2 linked regions of the Longimicrobium terrae genome follow. The protein of the gene in region 1 interacts with the protein of each later gene in a pairwise test. Links are inferred from orthologs where the notes say so. Each region holds a gene or a part of one and is shown on either strand. Other genes may lie near its edges.

What was found.
Region 2: the proteins of yhbY (region 1) and rho interact in binary tests that used the Escherichia coli proteins (3 or more experiments, as listed by UniProt). The link is inferred for Longimicrobium terrae from one-to-one orthologs.

Annotation. Positions count from the first base shown.
Region 1 is NZ_JACHIA010000011.1:3,348-6,629, forward strand. The notes cover bases 128-3,094. They hold yhbY (ribosome assembly RNA-binding protein YhbY), read left to right. Parts: upstream 128-1,443; coding sequence 1,444-1,746; downstream 1,747-3,094. Other genes in these bases: HNQ61_RS29640 (GGDEF domain-containing protein), read left to right, coding at 128-1,176; HNQ61_RS17015 (prolyl oligopeptidase family serine peptidase), read left to right, coding at 1,871-3,094. Outside these bases: more of HNQ61_RS29640, read left to right, coding at 1-127; more of HNQ61_RS17015, read left to right, coding at 3,095-3,282.
Region 2 is NZ_JACHIA010000040.1:900-4,067, forward strand. What follows is about bases 1-2,853. They hold rho (transcription termination factor Rho), read left to right. Parts: upstream 1-728; coding sequence 729-1,979; downstream 1,980-2,853. Other genes in these bases: HNQ61_RS28035 (site-2 protease family protein), read right to left, coding at 1-546; HNQ61_RS28045 (hypothetical protein), read left to right, coding at 2,308-2,535. Also shown: HNQ61_RS28050 (hydantoinase B/oxoprolinase family protein), read left to right, coding at 2,907-3,168. UniProt on the Escherichia coli protein: Facilitates transcription termination by a mechanism that involves Rho binding to the nascent RNA, activation of Rho's RNA-dependent ATPase activity, and release of the mRNA from the DNA template.

The sequences.
Region 1 (3,282 bases):
GTGCCCACGCGTCCCGTACCGCTGTCCGTGGGGGACGCCGCGGACGGGCTGGTGTCCGTGCTGCGCTTTCATGCGGCGGGCGGCGAGGGAGAGATGCTGGCTTCCCCGGAGGCGGCGAAGATCGCTCCGCGCCTGCTGGCGCTCATGGCCCAGCAGTTGGCGCGGGTGTGGGCGGTGCAGCAGCAGCGGGCGGAGCAGACGCTGGAACTGGATCAGCTGCGCTTTCACCTGGGCGCGCTGCAGCAGGTGGCGCGCACGCTGGCGGTGGTGCGCGGCGCGGACGAGACGGTGCGGCTGGTGCTGGATTCCGTGGGCGAGGTGTTCTTTGCGTGGTGGGCCGCGCTGTACCACACGGACGGCGAGCAGTACACCTGCCGCGCGGTCCGCTCGCTCCGCGGCGAGTCCGTGGCCTTCGCCATCCCGGCGCGGGTGGTGAACGCCATCACCGGGCCCGGGCGGCCGCCCATCGTGCCGCCGGAAGATGCGGAGATCCGCGACCACGTCCCCGCCGAGGTGGCGGTGGTGGCGCCGCTGGACTTCGGCGATGGCGGGGCGGGGCTGCTGATCCTGGGCCGGCGGATGACGGAGGCGCCGTACGAGGCGCACGACCTGGCCCTGCTGCGGGCGCTGGCGGACTCGTCGGCCATCGCGCTGCGCAACGCCGAGCTGCTGGACCGGCTGCGCGCGCAGGCGACCATCGATCCGCTCACCGGCTGCCACAACCGCCGCGGCTTCGACGAGATCTTGGAGCGGGAGATGGCGCGCGCCCAGCGCTACGGGCGTCCGCTCTCGCTCGTCCTGCTGGACATCGACCGGTTCAAGAGCATCAACGACGACTTCGGGCACGAGGTGGGCGACCACGCGCTGCAGCGCATCGGGCGCGCGGTGCGGCACTCGTTCCGCAGCAGCGACAGCGCGTGCCGCTACGGCGGCGAGGAGTTCGCCCTGATCTTTCCGGAGACGGGGCGGGATGAAGGTTCGCGGCTGGCGGAAAAGATGCGCGTCGTCGTCGAGCAGCTGCCGCCCAACGCCGAGGTGCCGCGCACGCTGACGGCCAGCTTCGGGGTCGCATCCTTTCCGGACGACGCGGCGACGATCCCCGACCTCATCCGGGCCGCGGACCGCGCGCTGTACCAGGCCAAGACCCGCGGGCGCAACCGGGTGGAAACGGCCTGAACCGCCGCCGCGGATCACAGGCCGTCGGAACGGACGTTCCGTGAGATGATCAAGCGAATCCGAAGCCCCGCCGTGTCTGGCGGGGCTTCGCTGCGTTACGGGCTTCTACACCGTTTCACGCGGAGGCCGCGGGGGTTCGCGGAGGTCGCGGGGAGGGAGGATGGGGCGATAACTGTCGGACCGCGCGAGGGTGACTCGTCAGGGCGGGCGCGGATCGCTATCTTTGGCGCGCAGCGGGACCCATCAACACTGATAGGCGGACTAGCCGTGGAAATCACTCCCAAGCAGCGCGCGCACCTCAAGTCTCTGGCGCACCACCTCAAGGCCGTGATGTTCGTCGGCAAGGAAGGGGTGAACGAGCAGACGATCCGTTCGCTGGAAGAAGCGTTCAACACCCGCGAACTGCTCAAGGTGAAGGTGCTTGAGGCCGCGCCGGTGGAACTGCGCGACGGCGCCCGCGAGCTGGCGGAGCGCATTCCCGGCGCCGTGGTGGTGCAGACCATCGGCCGCATCGCCGTGCTGTACCGCCCCGATCCGGAAAAGCCCGAGATCCAGCTTCCGCCGGCCTGACCGCGGGGCCAACGCTCCGGCTCGCCCAGGAATCTTTTCAACGCGCCCGGCGGCTTGTACCGCCGGGCGCGTCGGCGTAAACTGCCGGACTCCTGTCATCCCCATTCCCCTCCGGATCTTCTCGATGACGCGTTCTCCTCTTCGCGGGGCGGCGTGCGGCGCCGTTCTGCTGGCGGCCGCCTGGGCGTCGCCCGCCGGCGCGCAGACCGCCGCGAACGGCTACGACCTTTCCGTGCGCAACATCATGCGGGGCCCCGAGCTGGTGGGGCGCTCGCCGGATGAGGTGCGCTGGTCGGATGACGGCCGCTGGGTGTACTTCCGCTGGCGCAATCCGGAAGCCCGCGACACGGCCACGCACGTCTACCGCGTCGCCGCGGCGGGCGGCGAGCCCCAGATGCTGGCCGACTCCGTGGCCGACCGCGTAGCGCCCGCGATGGCGGGGGCGTGGAACCGCGACCGCACTCGGCGCGCCGCCGAACGCATGGGCGACGTGTACGTGACCGTCGACGGGCGCGAGCGGCGCATTACCGATACGCCCACCCGCGAGCGGCAGCCGGAGCTTTCGCGCGACGGGCGCACGGTGTTCTTCGTCTCCGGCACCAACCTGTGGTCGGTGCCGGTGGAGGGCGGGCCGCTTCGGCAGTTGACGGACATCCGCTCGGAAGCCGCGCCCCGGCCGCCGGAGACCGCGGGGCAGCGCGGCGCCCTGCGGCAGGACCAGACGGAGCTGTTCGACGTCATCCGCGACCGCGACGAGGAGCGCCGCCGCCGCGAGCAGGTGGATTCGCTTCGCGCCACCGTGCGCCCTGCGTACATCGGCCGCAACATGTCCGTCAGCAGCTTCGAGGTGTCGCCTTCCGGGCGCTACCTGCTGCTGGGCGTGAGCGAGCGGGTGGAAGGCGCGCAGCAGACCAGCATTCCGTACTGGATTACGGAGAGCGGCTACACCGAGCCGGTGAACCAGCGAAACAAGGTGGGCGACGTCCAGAGCGTGGAGCGCGCCGCCATCCTGGACCTGAACACCTCGCGCCTGGCGTGGATTACGCCCGACAGCGCGCAGACGGCCCGCAAGGTGTCGCTCACCACCTTGGCCTGGGCGCCGTCTCAGGACCGCGCGCTGGTGATGGGCGTGCCGTACGACTTCAAGGCGCGCTGGCTGTACGTGGCGGGAACGGACGGCAAGCTGACGATGGTGGATGAGGTGCGCGACACCGCGTGGGTGGGCGGCCCCGGGCTGTACACGGCCGACTGGATCAGCGACGACCGTATCTTCTTCGTGTCCGAGGCCAGCGGATACGCGCACCTGTACACGCGCGACCTGAACGGCGGCGCGGCGACGCCCGTCACGTCCGGGCAGTGGGAAGTCACGGACGTCACGCTGACGCCGGACCGGCGCACGTTCCTGATCACGACGAGCGAGACGCATCCCGGCGAGCGGGCGCTGTACTCCGTTCCCGTCACGGGCGGCGCGCGCACGCGCATCACCCCGCTGGCGGGGTGGACGGAAGCCACGCCCTCGCCCGACACGCGCTGGCT
Region 2 (3,168 bases), on another replicon or contig:
GATGAGGGGAGAGCGGATGCGGATGAACGCGCCAAAGGTGCCGATGGGGCTCAGAAGCGGCGGCGCGGGAAGAAACCAGGGGGGAGAAACGTCCATCCCGTGGCGCCGCGCAAGCGCCCAATGGCCCGCTTCATGCGCGCCCAGGATGCACAGCAGAGGCAGGGAAAACCACAGTCCCGGTGCCACGGAGCGCAGATCGTACCGCGCGGGCACGGGGATCGCATGGCCCGCCGACTCGGCCCAGCCCATGGGGTCGCCGGGAACCAGCAGGCACCCGGCGACCGTGGCGGTGGCCAAGGTAAGCACAAGGAGCAGCGCGTGAAGCCACCACCGTTCGCGCGTGCGGACGCGGGCGCGGCGGGTAAGGGTGATCTCCACCCCGTCGCCGCCGGACTGCACGTAGCGCCGGCCGGGCCAGCGCGCGAGCCACTCGGAAAGGGCCGGATCGTCGGCCGGAACGCCCGGATGCAGGCGGGCCTGAAGCACCTGCTGATCGTGCAGTTCCACCAGTCGCCACGCGGCGAACGGGCCTGATATGTCCGGCACTTTCTTCTTGACCTCCGTGTATACCGTGCTTAGGTTGGGGCAAACGCCTCCAGAGCATTCTGTGCGCTCAGCGCGCGGCGCGCCCCTCCCCTGGCACAACCCCCTCCCACGCGGCGGAACATCCAGCGGTCCCGGCTGCCGTACCTGCAGTCCGGGCCGTGCTGATACATTCGGAGCACAACGTGGACATTAGCACCATCAAGACCAAGAGCATCGCCGAACTGCACGAAATGGCGGAAGGTCTCAACATCTCCAACTATTCCGGGCTCCGCAAGCAGGACCTCATCTACCGCATCGAGCAGAACCTGCTCGACAGCGAGGTGGTTCTGCGGGGCGAGGGAGTACTTGAGGTTCTTCCCGAAGGCTACGGCTTTCTTCGTTCGCAGGACTGGAACTATCTGTACGGGCCGGACGACATCTACGTGTCGCCCAGCCAGATCAAGCGATTCGACCTGCGCACCGGCGACACGGTGATGGGGCAGGTCCGTCCGCCCAAGGAGGGCGAGCGCTACCTTGCCCTTCTGAAGGTAGAACGCGTGAACGGCGACGAGCCGGACAAGGCCAAGCACCGCGTCGCCTTCGACAACCTTCGCCCGCGCTATCCCGACCAGCGCATTCACCTGGAAGCCGCCACCACCGACATCAGCATGCGGGTGATGGACCTGGTGGCGCCCATCGGCAAGGGCCAGCGCGGCCTGATCGTGGCGCCCCCCAAGGCGGGCAAGACGATCCTGATGCAGAAGATGGCCAACGCCATCACCGAAAACCATCCGGAGGTGCACCTGATCGTGCTGCTCATTGACGAGCGGCCCGAAGAGGTGACCGACATGCAGGAAAACGTGCGGGCCGAGGTCATCTCCTCCACCTTCGACGAGCCGGCCGACCGGCACACGCAGGTGGCGGAAATGGTGCTGGAAAAGGCCAAGCGCCTGGTGGAGCACGGCCGCGACGTCGTCATCCTGCTGGACAGCATCACCCGCCTGGCGCGCGCCTACAACGTGGTGGTGCCGCACTCCGGCAAGATCCTGTCGGGCGGCGTGGACGCCAACGCGCTGCACAAGCCCAAGCGCTTCTTCGGCGCGGCCCGCAACATCGAAGAGGGCGGCTCGCTCACCATCGTCGCCACGGCCCTGGTGGAAACGGGAAGCCGCATGGACGAGGTGATCTTCGAGGAGTTCAAGGGCACCGGCAACATGGAACTGGTGCTGGACCGCCACATCGCCGACAAGCGCATCTTTCCGGCGATCGACATCAACCGCTCGGGCACGCGCCGCGAAGACCTTCTGCTCAACGAGCTGGAGCTTACCCGCGTGTACCTGCTGCGCAACTTCCTGTCCGACATGCCGCCGGCGGAGTCCATCGACTTCCTGCTCAAGCGCATGCGCCCCACGAAGACCAACAAGGAATTCCTGGATTCGATGGCGCGGGGGTGAGGGGAAGTGCGTGAGTGCTGGGTGCGTGAGTGCGTGAGTGCGGGAACGGAAGTGCCCGGTGCTCAGCGCCGGGTGCTCAGAGCGGGATGGACAGCGGGGCGAGGGAGCCGGATCGGCTTTCCCGCCCCGTCTCGTTTTGCGCCGCCGGCCGGCAATGCCGATGGGCGCACCGTGGCGCGCGGCGCGCGGGCAACCGGAGAGGCAAATGCAATTTTCCGGCGCGGATGCAGGGGATTGTGTAGCAGAAGCTCTGCCGCGAGCGCAACCGGCACACGCGTTGCACAGGGGCGCGGTGAAGGTCCCTGATCCTACGAATGGAGATACACCCATGGTGATCAAGCGCGTGATGGCGGCTGCCCTCGTGGCCCTGGCGATGGGCGCCGGTGCATGCACGGCGGAAGTTGAAGAAAAGGGCGAGGCGCCGTCGGTGGACGTCGATGGCGGCAAGATGCCGCAGGTGGACGTGGACCCGGCCAAGGTCGAAATCTCGACCGACACGCAGCAGGTCGTGACCCCCGAAGTGAACGTCACGCCGACTGAAGGCGACGACAAGTAATTCGCGGCCACGCGCGTTCACCGGCCCCGGCGACAGCAGTCGCCGGGGCCGGTTTGTTGTTCGTGCGGGCCCTCACCCCGCGCGCTGCGCGCGACGACCCTCTCCCACAAACAGACGTGGGAGAGGGAGCACACCCCAGTATGTGCCCGCTTACAGGGTCGCTCGCACGGACGCGATCTCTCCCGTCCGCGGTCCCCGCGACCTCCGCGACCTCCGCGACCTCCGCGACCTCCGCGACCCCCGCGACCCCCGCGACCTCCGCGTGAGGGCAGTTCTTCATCGTCTGCGGCCGCGCCGGGCTTGCGGGGCACCCCGCGCGACGTCGTAGTTTGCCTTTCCATCAGCGACCGTCCTCCCCAACCGCGCCGCACGTGACCGAGCGTCTCTGGCAGATCTGGATTGACACCGGCGGCACGTTTACCGACTGCCTGGCGCTGGACCCGGCCGGGGTGCAGCGCCGCGCGAAGGTGCTCAGCAGCAGCGCGCTGCGGGCCACCATCATGGCCGTCGAAGCGCCGGACTGCCTGCGGATCCGCGAAGAGTGGGGCGCCGTGCCGGGCGTGGTGGACGGGCTGCAGGTACGACGCGTCGGTTCGGTGGATGAGGGCGCACGGGTGGCGTCATACGATCCGG